Regions from separate parts of the Aromatoleum aromaticum EbN1 genome, predicted to be linked through region 1. Evidence: predicted binding sites of a transcription regulator. Region 1 holds the regulator's gene; the other holds the start of a gene.
The links. Region 1 encodes FNR, which switches genes on or off when oxygen is low (the NO sensors DNR and NnrR bind a similar motif). Its sites were predicted from a motif close to TTGANCTAGNTCAA; they were not measured.
Positions count from the first base shown of each region.

Region 1 (7,260 bases):
GCCGACGAACTTCTATGCGACGAACCCCGTCGCGATGCGCAAGGCTACGCAGACCTGCGGCGCGAGCCTCTTGCGCGGATACGGCATTTTTCTCGGCGACCTGCGGGCGGGGAACGTGCGCATGACCGATCCGCACGATTTCGACGTCGGCAGGAACTTGGCGACGACGCCCGGCGCGGTCGTCTTTCGCAACGATCTGCTGGAAATCATTCATTACGCCCCGACTCGGGCCAAAGTGCATGCCGAGCCGGTCGTGATCGTCACGCCCTGGATCAACAAGTTCTACATCCTCGACCTGGCCCCGAGGAAAAGCATGATCCGCTTCCTCCTCGACCAGGGGCTGGATGTGTTCATCACGAGCTGGAAGAACCCGGACGCCGGGATGCACGATGTGGGGTTCGACGGTTACCTGCAGGACGGGGTTCACGCGGTTGTCGAGACCGCCCGGCGCTTTACCGGTGCCGCGCGGGTGCACGCCGTGGGCTACTGCATCGGCGGGACAGCACTGTCGATGTACATGGCGTGGGCCAATCGGCGTTTCCCGCCGGAAGACGTTCCGGTGGCGGACTGGACGTTGCTGGCGACGCTGGTGGATTTTCGCAAACCCGGCGACATCGAAGTCTTCATCGACGAGGGAAGCATCCGCTATCTGACCGCCAGCATGGCGCGCAAGGGGTTCCTCGACGGCAAGGAGATGGCTTCCGCGTTCCGCCTGTTGCGCTCCAACAGTCTCATCTGGCACTACGTCGTCCACGGCTGGCTGTATGGCGAGGCGCCGCCGCCGTTCGACGTGCTGTACTGGAACATGGACACGACGCGGATGCCGTGTGCGATGCATTCATGGTATTTGCGCGAACTCTACCTGCACAACCGGCTGATCGAGCCGAATGCGCTGACGGTGGCGGGCGAGCCGATCGATCTCGCCTGCATCACGCAGCCGCTGTACGCCGTCGCCACAGAGGACGACCACATCGCGCCGTGGCACGAGGCTTATCGCGTGAACAACTTCGTCACCGGACCGAAGCGCTATGTGTTGTCGAGCTCGGGGCACATCCTCGGTATCGTCAATCCTCCCGTGACTCCGCCGAAGCGCAAGTACCGTGTCGCCGACGCGCACCGGTCTGACGCTGCGGAAGCGTGGCACGCGAAAGCTGTGGAAGAGGTTGGCAGCTGGTGGACCGACTGGATGAACTGGCTCACGCCGCGATGCGGAGAGCTGGTCGAGGCGCGGGCGGCGGCATCGGAAGCATATCCCCGCCTCGAGGATGCGCCCGGGAGCTATGTTCTCGAGCATTGAGCTGGATCCGTCCCGCGGTTTTTCCGGTTGCCGCCGCCTGTTCACGGGCTTCTTTATGCAATTGACCCGAGTCAAGGTGAGCACTTCGGGCGCTGGGGAGAATACTTCGGGCGTGCAAGCCCGCCAGCTTTTGCGATCAGCCCTGGTAATGGGCGAGGCCGACGGGATCGTGCAAGGCGATGTGCTTGCCGTGGACGGTGATCAGTCCTGCATTTACGAGGTCGTGAAAAATTCGCGAGAGTGTTTCGGGAGTCAGGTTCAGACGCGAGGCAATGACCTGCTTGCTGGTCGGCAGCTGGATGTCGCGAGCGCCGGTGGCGCCGTCCTGCTCGACTTGCTGCAGCAGATAGCCGATCACGCGCTGGGTGCTCGAGCGTAACGAATAGATTTCGACGTCCTGGATCATGCTGTGCAACCGGATGGCCATGCCCGCCAGCAATTTGCGTGCAAAGCTGGAGTCCTGGTCGATCAGATCCGAGACGACGGCTTGCCCGATGTGCAGGAGGCGGGTGGCCACGAGTCCTTCGGCGAAAACGGGATACGGGCGGTTCAGGAACATCACCGCTTCACCAAAGCTGTTCATCGGGCTGATGATCTCGACCACCTTCTCGTTGCCCTGGGCCGACGAAACCGCGAGTTTCATCTGCCCGGAAACGACGAAAAAGAAACCATGGACCGGGTCGCCGCGCTGGAACAGGACTTCACCTTTTTCCAGCGTGCGTTCCCGGGTGTAGCGGGCAACCCGGTCGATGTCGTCGGCGGAAAGTTCGCTGAAGAACGAAATCTGACGCAGCAGGGTGGGGATGTCGGCAGTGGGGTTGGGCATCTTGGCCTCCAGCGGAAACAACTGGGCATTCTACCGTGTCGGACCCTTGGCCCCGGAATTCCCGGCAGTAACGGCCCGGATAGGAATTCACTGAAGGAACGCAGCACCATGCAGACTCAAACCAAGGCCGCGTCCGCGCCGCCGATTCTTTTCGCAGCGCCGCACCGGGCGATGTTCTTTTCCGGTGGTGTGATGTTGCTCGTGGCCTTCGTGTTGTGGGCATTCGAGCTCGTGAGCCGCGTTGGTGCGGTGGCGCCGCTGGCGTGGACGCTTCCGCCGGGCTGGATGCACGCGTTACTGGTCCTCGCCGGTGTGTTCCCGTTGTTCATGTTCGGTTTTCTCCTCACCGCGATGCCCCGCTGGCAGGGCGCGCAGGACGTGCCCGTGACAGTCTGGCTGCCACCGTGGCGTCTGCTCGTCGCCGGGTGGGCGGTCGCAATCATCGGATTGTGGATTCCCGGCCTGCTCGCGGTCGGCCTGCTGCTGGTGCTGGCCGGGTGGGGCGGTGTTTTGCGGGTGCTGTGGGGTGTGGCATTCAACGACAATCCCGATTCGCTGCACGCCCGACTGGTGACCACGGCGCTCGCGGCAGGTGCCTTCGGAGTGCTCGCCTGGTTCGTTTTCGCGATCACCGGTGACGGCGTCTGGGGGCGTGTGGCCATCGGCCTCGGAGTGTGGTGGTGCCTGCTGCCGGTGTTCTTTACGGTCTGTCACCGCATGATTCCGTTTTTTTCCAGCAACATCGTCAAGGATTACGTCGTTGTCCGTCCGCGCTGGGCGCTCGGCATCGTGCTGGGGGCGAGTGTCATCCACGGCGCGCTGGCGATGGCGGGATTCGGTGCGATGACGTGGATCGTCGATGCGCCGGCGGCGGCGACTGCGCTGTGGCTGTCGGTGCAATGGCGCCTCATCCCGGCGTTGCGCGTGCCCCTCTTGGGGATGCTGCACATCGGTTTCGCGTGGCTCGGGATCGCTTTCCTGCTGTCGACGCTGCAGGGCGTCGCTGCGCTGTTCGGCCATGCATGGCTCGGCCTCGCGCCGCTGCACGCGCTGGGTGTCGGATTCTTCGGCTCGGTGCTGCTGGGAATGGTGTCGAGAGTGACTTTGGGACATTCGGGCGGCAAGCTCGTGGCGGACAAGCTGACGTGGTCGCTGTTCCTCGGGCTCGAACTCGTCGTGGTGGTGCGCGTGGCCGGCGAACTGGTGCCGCCTTCCTGGTCGAGCGGCGTGATGCTCGCGGCGGCGCTCGGCTGGATCGGCGTGTTCGGCTTGTGGGGAACCCGCTATCTGCCCGTTTATCTGCGCCCGCGCAGTGACGGCCGGCCGGGGTGAAGTGCGGTGTACGCTGCGATCAAACACCTGCACATCCTATGTGCGATGCTGAGCGGGTCGGGATTCCTGCTGCAGGGGATCTGGATGATGCGGCGCAGCCCGCTGCTCGATCACCGCGCGACCCGCGTTGTGCCGCACGTGGTCGATACCGTGTTTCTCGCCAGCGCGATCACGCTCGCCGTGCTGAGCGCGCAGTACCCGTTCGTCGCTCCGTGGGTCACGGCGAAGGTGATCGGGCTGGTCGTCTACGTGGTGCTCGGCTACATAGCGCTGCGCGGTGGCGCGACGATGGGCATACGCATCTTCGCGCTGATCTGCGCATTGCTCGTCTTTTCATGGATCGTGTCGGTCGCGTTGACGAAGAATGCGGCCGGCTTTCTTGTTCTTACCGGAGCTTTCTGATGGCTGATTCCCTGATACCCGTTGCTCCCGGCCTGGAAACGCCGCTCGAAATGCTCGAAGCCTGCCACGGGCGTCTGCAGGCGCAGCTCACGACACTGTCGCGCCTCGCGGCGTGGCTGCCCGAGCATGGCGCCGACCGACAGGCACAACAGGCAGCAGCCAACGTGATGCGTTACTTCGACCTGGCTGCCGTCAATCATCATCTCGACGAGGAAGACGACCTGTTCCCGGTTCTGCGCGCGCGTGTCGATGGCGGGCGCCGGGAAGCGCTCCACGAGCTGATCGACTGGATACTGGCGGACCACCAGGAAATGTTCGCGGCGTGGGCGGCAATCCGGGCGAAGCTCGATCCGATTTCCCGCGGCGAGCCGGCGCAACTGTCGGCTGCGGAGGTCGAGCAGTTCACGGCTCGTTACCGACGCCACATGGAGCGCGAAGAGGGCGAACTGCTCCCCTATGCGCGCGAGTTGTTGACGGAGCAGGACGTTGCCGCCCTGACTGCGACGATGACCGCGCGACGGCGGCAGGACGCGCCGCCGCGCAGTTCCTGATGCGGGTCAGCCCCGCGGCGACGGGTGGTGGATCAGCTTTTTCAGGCCGCAGATATTGAGAATGCGGATGTGCTTTTGCTGGACGGCGATCAGTCCCTCTTCCTGGAACTTCGAGAACGCCCGTGACACGGTCTCCAGCTTCAGCCCCAGATACGAGCCGATTTCCTCGCGCGTCATCCGCAGGTGGAATTCCGCCGCTGAGAAGCCGCGCGCGGTGAAGCGCTGCGACATGTTCAGCAGGAACGCCGCCAGGCGCTCTTCAGCGCGCATCGAACCGAGCAGCGTCATGACGCCATGGTCACGGACGATCTCGCGGCTCATCACCTTGTGGAACTGATGCTGCAGACCTTCGACGACGCGCGACAGCTCTTCGAGCTTGCCGTAAGCGATCACGCAAACTTCGCTGTCCTCGAGCGCGATTGCATTGCACGAATGCAGTTCCGTGCTGATGCCGTCGAGCCCGAGCATCTCCCCGGTCATCTGGAAACCGGTGACCTGCTCGCGTCCGTCTTCAAGCAGCACGTTCGTCTTGAACGAACCCGCGCGGATCGCGTAGATCGCCTCGAAAGGGTCGCCCGCGCGATAGAGGTGGTGCTGGCGCTTGATCTTGCGACGCGCTCCGACGAGTTCGTCGAGGCGGTCGATCTCGTTTTCGGACATGCCGAACGGCAGACACAGCTCGACCAGGTTGCACTGGGAACACGCGACTTTCAGACTGGCTACCGTAATTGGCACCGTGGCCTTCATTTGCACGATAATAATGCCCTCTGTTCAAGTCCGATTTACGATTGCCAGGGAAGTCCGTTGATCCACGTCAACCCCCACGGCGCTGCTTTTTGCGATCGTACGAAACGCACCCGAGCGATACAACCATGACCAGCCAGAACGATCTTGTATTCGACCCGCAGCTGATACGCCGCTTCGATATCAACGGGCCGCGCTATACGTCGTATCCGACCGCCGATCGCTTCGTCGAAGCCTTCGATCACCGCGCCCTCCGGGACTGGCTTGCCCAGCGTGCAGTGGGCGGGGTAAGCAAGCCTCTTTCATTATACTTCCACATCCCATTTTGTAACACGATTTGCTACTACTGCGCGTGTAACAAGATCATCACGAAAGATCATGCCCGTTCCGCCAAGTACCTGAAATACCTGGATAAAGAAATCGGCATGCAGGCCGAGGCGCTGGGCGGCAGCCATCAGGTCACCCAGTTGCACCTCGGCGGAGGAACGCCGACTTTCCTTTCGCACGACGAGCTGCGCCAGCTCATGGATTCGGTCCGCTCACGCTTCACTCTGGTGCCGAACGGCGAATATTCGATTGAAGTGGACCCGCGCAAGGTCGACTTCGAAACCGTCAAGCTGCTTGCCGACCTGGGTTTCAACCGCATGAGCGTCGGGGTCCAGGACTTCAACGAAGACGTTCAGGTCGCGGTCAATCGCGTGCAGAGCTTCGACGAAACCAAGCTGGTCATCGACTCGGCCCGGGCAACCGGTTTCAAGTCGATCAGCCTGGATCTGATCTACGGGTTGCCGAAACAGAACATCATCAGCTTCAACCGTACGCTCGAACAGGTCCTTGCGCTGTCCCCGGATCGCGTTTCGCTTTACAGCTATGCGCATCTGCCGGGACTGTTCAAGCCGCAACGGCGCATCACCGTCGTCGATATGCCCACTTCGGACACGAAGCTGCAGATCCTGCAGCTGGCGATCCGCCGGCTGACCGAAGCGGGCTACGTGTATATCGGCATGGATCACTTCGCGAAGCCGGACGACGAGTTGACCGTCGCGCAGCGCCAGGGCCGGCTGCACCGGAACTTCCAGGGCTATTCGACGCAGGCCGAATGCGACCTGCTTGCGTTCGGCGTGTCCGCGATCGGCAAGATCGGACCGGTATATTCGCAAAATTTCAAGTCGCTCGATGAATATTACGACGCGCTCGATCGCGACGAACTGCCGGTGCTGCGCGGTATCGAGCTGACAGCCGACGACCTGCTGCGCCGTTCGATCATCCAGGCTCTGATGTGTCATTTCGAACTTTCGATCGATTCGATCGAAATCGCGCACCTGATCCAGTTCAACGAATATTTCGCCGAGGAATTGCAGGACCTTCGTGCGATGGAAGAGGCAGGACTTGTCGAGGTTACCGACAAGTGGATCAGCGTCATGCCGGCGGGGCGTCTCCTGGTGCGCGGCATCGCGATGGTGTTCGACCGGTATCTGCGGGCCGATCGGGAGCGCCCCCGCTACTCCAAGGTGATCTGACCGCACCCCGGCCGGAGCCCGGCCGGGGGAGTGTTAGAATAGAAGCGTTTTCTGTGACGCGGGTTCCGCGTCGCTTTCGCTTGTATTCGACGCTACCTGATGCCTGAAACCGGTTATATCGCAGTTTTCCTCATCGGCCTGCTCGGCGGAACCCATTGCGTAAGCATGTGCGGGGGAATCGTCGGGGCGATGACCTCGGTGCGCATGCCGGGCGATACGCGTCGGCAGTGGCCGATCCACCTCGCCTACAATCTCGGGCGCATCGCCACCTACACCTTGCTGGGCGCGGTGCTCGGCGCGCTCGGCACGGTCGGGCTGCTGTTCAACGACGTGCTGCCGGTCCAGCTTGGCCTCTACGTACTGGCGAACCTGATGCTCATCGCGCTCGGCTTGTACCTGACAGGCTTCACGCGTCTATTGACTCCGGTGGAGCGGGTGGGGCTGCGGCTGTGGCGGGTGGTTCAACCCCTGACGCGGCGCTTCCTGCCGGCACGTTCGGCGGCTCAGGCGCTGCCGCTTGGCCTGCTGTGGGGGTTCCTGCCATGCGGCCTCGTTTACAGCGTGCTGACCACTGCGCTCGTCACCGGC
Region 1 covers NC_006513.1:3,048,635-3,055,894, forward strand. Annotated here, with positions in the region: gene EBN1_RS14550 (PHA/PHB synthase family protein) at 1-1,297, shown strand, start outside; gene EBN1_RS14555 (Crp/Fnr family transcriptional regulator) at 1,434-2,123, opposite strand; gene EBN1_RS14560 (NnrS family protein) at 2,232-3,455, shown strand; gene EBN1_RS14565 (SirB2 family protein) at 3,462-3,857, shown strand; gene EBN1_RS14570 (hemerythrin domain-containing protein) at 3,857-4,408, shown strand; gene fnr (fumarate/nitrate reduction transcriptional regulator Fnr) at 4,415-5,155, opposite strand; gene hemN (oxygen-independent coproporphyrinogen III oxidase) at 5,281-6,672, shown strand; gene EBN1_RS14585 (sulfite exporter TauE/SafE family protein) at 6,772-7,260, shown strand, end outside.

Region 2 (7,260 bases), 1.8 Mb from region 1:
CGTCGCGGATGACCTCCAGCGCCTCTTCCTTGCGCAGGCGTGCGAGATTCTCCGGCAACAGCGCCGGCCCGCTAGCGCCGAGGCGATTGCCCCCATGACAGGAGGCGCAGTATTGCTGGTAATGACGGCTCGCCATGTCGCTGTCGTCAGCGCGCACCGACGAACTGAAAGCGACGAAGACCGCCGCAAGCAGCACGGGAACGGCGAAAAGACGGGTTGATGGACGGAATGTTGCCGCTTTGGAACGAAGAAAATTCATTCGATGTCTCGGTGGGGTCAGGCAGGACGGCGGCGAGGCACGAAAGGAGTGGTCTTGACCCGCTCGCTGCCGTAGTCGGCCGCCGTCACGCCGATCTCCTCGTCGCTGAGGTAACAGGCCGGATCCTCGACCCACGGGTCGCCAGTGATCTGCTGTGCACGCACGCGCGAGCTCCCGTTGCACACCGCGAGGAATTTGCATTTGCCGCAGCGTCCGCCGAGGAGCCGGGGATGGCGCTTCAGGCCTGCCATCAGCGGATTCGACAGGTCGCTCCAGATCTCGGAGAACGGCCGCTCCCGCACGTTGCCGAGCGGCACATGCCACCACATCGTGTCGGGATGCACGACTCCGAGGTTGTCGATGTTCGCGACGTTGACGCCGCTCGCGTTGCCGCCCCACTGCAGCAACTTTGCACGGATATGCTCGGCGCACTCGGGAAACCGGCGCGCGACCCAGTGATACATGTAGACTCCGTCGGCATCGTTGTTGCCAGTGACGAATTCCTTGTCGATGCCGCGCCGATGCAGCGCCAGGCAGGTATCGAACAGCAGATCCATCGCCTCGCGCGTCGTGCGATGGTGCGCATCGTCGCCGCGGTGCTTGTTGCCGCGGCCGGCGTAGTTCAGATGCGAGAAGTAGAACTTGTCGATACCCTCGTCCTCGACGAGGCGCAGCAACGCGGGCAAGTCGGCAGCGTTGTCCTCGGTCATCGTGTAGCGCACGCCGACTTTGATGCCGCGGGCGGCGCACAGCCGGATGCCGCGCATCGAGGCATCGAAAGCACCTTCGAGACGGCGGAACCTGTCGTGCGTGGCGCCGATGCCGTCGAGGCTCACGCCCACGTAATCGAAGCCGATCTCGTCGATCCGGTCGATGTTGGATTCGCCGATCAGCGTGCCGTTGCTCGACAGGCCGACATAGAAGCCCATTTTTTTCGCGTGGCGGCCGATCTCGAAGATGTCCGGGCGCAGCAGCGGCTCGCCACCCGAAAGGATCAGCACCGGCACGCTGAATGCCTTGAGATCGTCCATCACCCCGAACACTTCCGCAGTCGACAACTCGCCGGGAAAGTCGGTATCGGCCGAAATCGAGTAGCAATGCTTGCAGGTGAGGTTGCAGCGCCTGATCAGGTTCCAGATCACCACCGGCCCGGGGGCGTTGCGGTGCGGGCCCGGAGGCGTGGGGTGATCGAGTTCGCGGATGAAGTTCGAGATGCGAAACATGCGGGCTCTCCTGAGTGCGGCCATTACAGCGGACTGCGATCCGCCGGGAAATGACGGCGGTCAAGGGGATGGCAGGGGAAAACTCACCCGCGCTTCTGCACGCTTCCTGCTGCGCCACCGATCCGCAGCCCCGTTTTTTTCAGGATTGCCGATGAGAACAACACCTCGCGGCCGCGGCAGGCGCCGGGAAAGCGAGCCACGATGCGGTCTGCGATGTCGCTGATCTGCTGCCGCACCTCGTCATGGCTGCGCCCGTGAACCATTGCGAACAGGTTGTACGGCCAGTCCGGCAGACGGCGCGGACGTCGATAGCAGTGAGTGACGGCATCGAGTGCACCGATGAATTCGCCGACTGCATCGACCCACTCGTCCGCAACATCCCACACGCTCATGCCATTCGCGGTGTAGCCGATCGCATAATGATTCGGTACCGCGCCGATGCGACGGATGACCCCGCGCTCGAGCATCGCGCGCACACGACAAAGCAGTTCGTCGACCGGGAGGCCGACTTCCCGGGCCACTTCGTCCCAAGGCTGCGGAACCAGCGGCAGGCCGTCCTGGGTCGCGATGATGATGCGCCGCTCGATCGCCTCGTCGTAGCCGACACCGGGCACTGTAGCGGGGTCGTTCGGGTCCTGCAGGACGGGATTTTCCCGGTGCGCTGCCATCATGCCTCCAGCTTCATTTCGACGAAGTACTCCCGTTCCTTCGGAAACAGGAACACCGGCAGCCCGGTCGCAGCTTCGATCCGTCTTGCCGTCGCGGCGATGCCCTGCGGGGTTTCGGTCGCCAGGACGAACCACATGTTGAGCGCGTGGTCGCGACGGTAGTTGTGCGCCACTTCGGCGAAGGCATTCACTTGGGCCGTGACGCGCTCGAAATCGGCTTCCGGCACGCTGATCGCCGCAAGGCAGAACGCGCCGCCGATCCGTTCGATCTGGAACATCGGGCCGAACCGGGTCAGCACCCGCTGATCGAGCAGGCGCTGCAGCCGGTCGATGACTTGCCCCTGGTCGATCCCGAGCCGGATGGCGACGTCGGCGAACGGGTTGCGCACCAGCGGAAAATCCCCTTGCAGCATGTTGATCAGTGCCCGGTCGGTGTCGTCGAGCAGCGGCGTCTGCCCCTTCGCGGTCGCCCGGCTCATGCGTCGCCGTCCGCCAGATAACGTGCGCCCTGCTGCTTGAACCGCCGGGTGCTGAACAGCACTGCGCCGGGCCAGCGATTCATGCAGTGGCGCGCAGCGATGGCTTCGCGCACGTCGAGCACCACTTCGCGCGATTTGCCATGGATCATGCAGAACAGGTTGTACGGCCAGTCCGGCAGGACGCGGCTGCGACGGTAGCAAAGCGTTACTGCAGGCTCGGCTGCGAGACTGCGGCCCAGTTCGCTGACCTGGTCGTCCGGCACGTCCCACACGCACATCGCGTTCGCGCAAAAACCGAGCTCATGGTGGCGCACGACGATTCCGAAACGCTTGATCAGGCCGTTTTCGAGCCACGACGCGATCAAGTCGATGACCATCGCTTCGCTGAGCCCGACGCTGCGCCCCAGCGCGTCGAACGGCCGCGGCAGCAACGGCAATCCCGACTGCAAGGCGAGCATCAACCGGCGCTCGATGCCCGGCAGCGCGCAGGGCGTTTCGCCGATGGAGAGCAAATCCCCCGTCGCAACGCTGGCAGCGCGGCGCACGGCACCGCCGAGATCGAAGCCGAGGTCGATGTGGAACTCCTCTTCGAGGGGCAGCACGACGACGCGGCAGCCGGTGTCCCGCTCGATTTCCGCGGCGATCTGTCGCAATCGCTGTTCCGACGCAGCGGTGATCACAAACCACAGATTGAGCGGATGTTCGCGCTGGTAATTGTGATTGACTTCCGGCACCGCGCTGACGCGGGCTGCAATCGACTCGAGTCGGGACAGGGGCGCTGCGAGCGCCGCCAGCGCGCTCGCGCCGACGCGCCGCGGCGCGAATACCGCTCCCACCCGGCTGACGACGCCGGAGTCCAGCCAGTTCTGCAGCGCGGCGAGAACGGCCGGCTCGCCCAATCCGCATTCCGCGCCGATCGCGGCAAACGGCTCGGAAACGAGGGGAAACCCGCGTTGGTAGTCATTCAACAGGCGAAACGTGGCCGTATGGGGTTGATGAACCGCTCCGGGCCCGGCCATCGTCGTGATGCACATCTGCGTGGCGCTCGTGCAAGGCATGTCCTAAAAACCTGTCCGGAAGGCGCGGCTGGTGAAGAAAATGCCGCTCGGGCTGGCGGCGGGGAGTTCGGCGCGCTTGTCGCGCTTCGCGGTGCCGTAGATCACGACCTTGTTGTCGTCACGCGCAGACACCCAGACCTCCTCGCCTTTCGGTGCAAACTCCATGTGAAGAATCGCCCGGCCGGGCTGCAGCGTATCGACGACGCTGTTTCCGACTGTATCGATCACCTGGACCCAGCCGTTGTCGGGGAAGGCGAAATTGACCCACACTTCGCGGCCGTCGGGCCTCGCCATCACGAACACCGGCTGGCTCTTGACCGGAATCCGCCCAACCTCCTTCCAGCTGCCGAGTTCGACGACCAGGACTTCGTGACGGCCGATCGCCGGCAGGTATGCGCGTCCCGCGGCAACGGCCCAGCCGCGCAGATGCGGCATCTTGTACACCGGCAATGCCTGCTCGCCCCGGCCGTAGCCCGGCAGGATCGTGCGCACGCCCAGTTCGGGATGCCACAGGTCGAGCATCGACAGACCGTCCTCGCCGAACAGCCCGGCGATGTAGTAGCGCCCGTCGGGCGTCACCAGCGCATCGTACGGTTGCTTGCCGGATGGGTAACGCTCGGTCTTCGGATGCCGCGGATCGGAGAGGTCGGTGACCCGGATCTCGTTCGCGTCGAACAGCGAATAGACGAAACGGTTGCCCGGCAGGTCGGCCAACCCGACGACTTTCGAGCGCTTGCCATCGAGACCGTAGGTGGCCGGCACATCGGCGAGCAGTTCCAGGGTGTCCGCGTCGAAAGCCTTGATTCCGCCCGGTTCGTAGTTCTGCGCGACGAGGATGCGTCCGTCCTGGGAAATCGCGCCGCCGATCGCGTTGCCGGCCTGTACCACGCGGTTCGCGATCGTCGCCGTGAGAAGATCCACCTTCGTCAGGCCCCCATCGCGGCCGAAGACGTAGGCATAACGACTGTCCCGTGAAAACACCACCGATGCATGGGACAGGTCGCCGAGGCCCGAAACCTGCGCGAGCGCCCGACGATGCGTCGTCTCGATGACCTGCAACTGTCCGGTCGCGCGCTCGACGACGACGCCGAGATCGCCGGTACCACGCAAGGCGACCGGCTGTTGGGAAGCGCACGCCGACAGCAGGAGCACCGAGACAGTCAATGCTGCACGCTTCACTTTGCTTCCGGACATCATGCGTCTCTCTTTTTCGGGTGCCGATGGGCAGACTGGCGAAGGCGCCGTCACCGCGTGCCCGCCGTCTGTTGGGTGGACGCCGGGCCACCATCCGCGGGAAAGCCTTCGACGAGCCGTTCCACGACCCAGGCAGCCTCCGATTCATCGACCAGGCCGCGAAACGACGGCATTGGCGTACCGGGCCGACCATCGACAATCGTCGCGATCAGCCCCTCCGGAGGTTTTCCCCGCAGCGCCGCCGGAGTGAGGGCCGGACCGAGGCCGCCCTGCAGGGTCAGGCCGTGACATGAGCCACAGTCCTGGCGAACCATATGGACCAGCTCGGACTGTCGTGTGTCGTCGGGAGCAATGCCCTGGGCGTGAACCGGAAAAACCAGCGCCGGAAGAAAAGCTGCGATCAAGATGCTTCGACAGAACATTCTCGGGGTCCTCGTCAGTCCGCGGAGGAAAGGTTTGCGATTCTGGACGGGAGGCCGCCCTGTATCCGTTCAGCCATCGTCCGAGTATCGCGGCGACATAGCCTGCTCCTCCTTGATATCGGTTAATTTCCCGGGTTACAAGTAGGGATAAAGTGGCGACACCCGAACGTCCTGTTCGCGCCATTCGAATCGGCCGCGGCGCACATATTCGCGGCATAAGCGGAGAGCTCTAATGAGCAAGAATATCGGCGGCTTCGATCCAGCGGTAAGGGGTAGCGATCTTCCGACGCGAGTCGCGCGGGCTGGCAAGGTGTATCTCGTCGGCGCCGGTCCCGGCGACCCGGAACTCCTCACGCTGAAAGCGGCACGCCTGCTGGCCGGCGCACAGGCAGTAGTCTACGACCACCTCGTCGGCGACGGCATTCTCGAACTGATCAACCCCACGGCGCGAATGATCTACGCCGGTAAGGAGGCGGGACATCACGCCCTTCCCCAGGATCAGATCAATCACCTGCTCGTCCAACTCGCGCGCACCGGCACCAACGTAGTCAGGCTAAAGGGCGGCGACCCGTTCATGTTCGGTCGCGGCGGCGAGGAGATGGAGGAACTGCTGGCCTGCGGCATCGAATGCGAGATCGTGCCCGGCATCACGGCGGCTTGCGGGATCGCAGCCTGTACAGGAATCCCGCTGACTCATCGCGACCACGCCCGCTCGGTGATCTTCACGACCGGACATCTCAAGGACGACACGGTCAACCTCGATTGGCCTGCCCTTGCACGACCGAAACAGACGGTCGTGATCTACATGGGGCTCGCGGCGCTCGAAATCATCTGCCACCAGTTGATGGCCCACGGCCTGCCTGCCGACACGCCCGCGGCCGTGATTCACGCTGGCACGACGGACCGGCAGGTCATCGTCGCTGATCGCATCGACCGCCTTGTCGCCACCGCACGCCACGCCCAGCTCGAATCGCCCGCACTGATCATGATCGGCTCGGTGGTGTCGCTCCACTCCCTCGCCCATGACAATCGCACATTCCGGGAACTCGCCCTCACGGCATGAGCGCCCGCCCTGGGTCATCGCCGGGAAAAGACCGCAATTTGATCAAGGTTAAGGATTCCGGCGCTTTAGAAGCTCAATCTCTGCGGCTGTCAGCCGTGTTGCGTAAAATCTTTATGACGGGAGATAGACCATGAGTAGCAAGAGAAGAAGCTGGACCACCGGTGCATTCCTGCTTGCGAGCCTGCCGATGGCAATGTCTCAGGCATACGCGCAGGCAAATACCGAGGAACATGTCGGCGAAGCGGAGGCGAAGTACCAAGCCGGCGGTTCTCCGCTGGCCGACGTCGAGATGTACCAGGACATCAATCCCGACGCTCCCAAGATGACCAAGGTGGAATTCGACAAGGCGCGGAATATCTACTTCCAGCGCTGCGCCGGCTGCCACGGCGTACTGCGCAAGGGCGCCACCGGCAAGCCGCTGACCCCCGACATAACGCTCCCCAAGGGCAGCGAATACCTCAAGGTCTTCATCAAGTACGGATCTCCCGCCGGGATGCCGAACTGGGGAACGTCGGGCGAACTCAGCGACGACGATGTCGACCTGATGGCGCGCTACATCCAGCAGTCGCCTCCACAACCGCCCGAGTTCGGCATGGCGCAAATGAAGGAGACGTGGAAAGTCATCGTCCCGCCCGAGCAGCGGCCGAATAAGAAGATGAACGACTACAACATCTCGAACATCTTCTCGACGACGCTGCGCGACACCGGCGAGATCGCGCTGATCGACGGCGACACGAAGAAAATCATCAACATCGTCAAGACCGGCTACGCGGTGCACATCTCCCGCATCTCGGCATCCGGCCGTTACCTGTTCGTGATCGGGCGGGACGCGAAGATCAACATGATCGACCTGTGGATGGAGAAGCCTGACAACGTCGCCGAGATCCGCATCGG
Region 2 covers NC_006513.1:514,569-521,828, forward strand. Annotated here, with positions in the region: gene EBN1_RS02405 (nitrite reductase) at 1-259, opposite strand, end outside; gene nirJ (heme d1 biosynthesis radical SAM protein NirJ) at 277-1,482, opposite strand; gene ahbB (siroheme decarboxylase subunit beta) at 1,566-2,153, opposite strand; gene EBN1_RS02420 (Lrp/AsnC family transcriptional regulator) at 2,150-2,629, opposite strand; gene ahbB (siroheme decarboxylase subunit beta) at 2,626-3,663, opposite strand; gene EBN1_RS02430 (cytochrome D1 domain-containing protein) at 3,691-4,884, opposite strand; gene EBN1_RS02435 (c-type cytochrome) at 4,932-5,303, opposite strand; gene cobA (uroporphyrinogen-III C-methyltransferase) at 5,536-6,366, shown strand; gene EBN1_RS02445 (nitrite reductase) at 6,497-7,260, shown strand, end outside.
Region 2: the regulator FNR is predicted to act here: its motif matches at 5,416-5,429, upstream of cobA (uroporphyrinogen-III C-methyltransferase).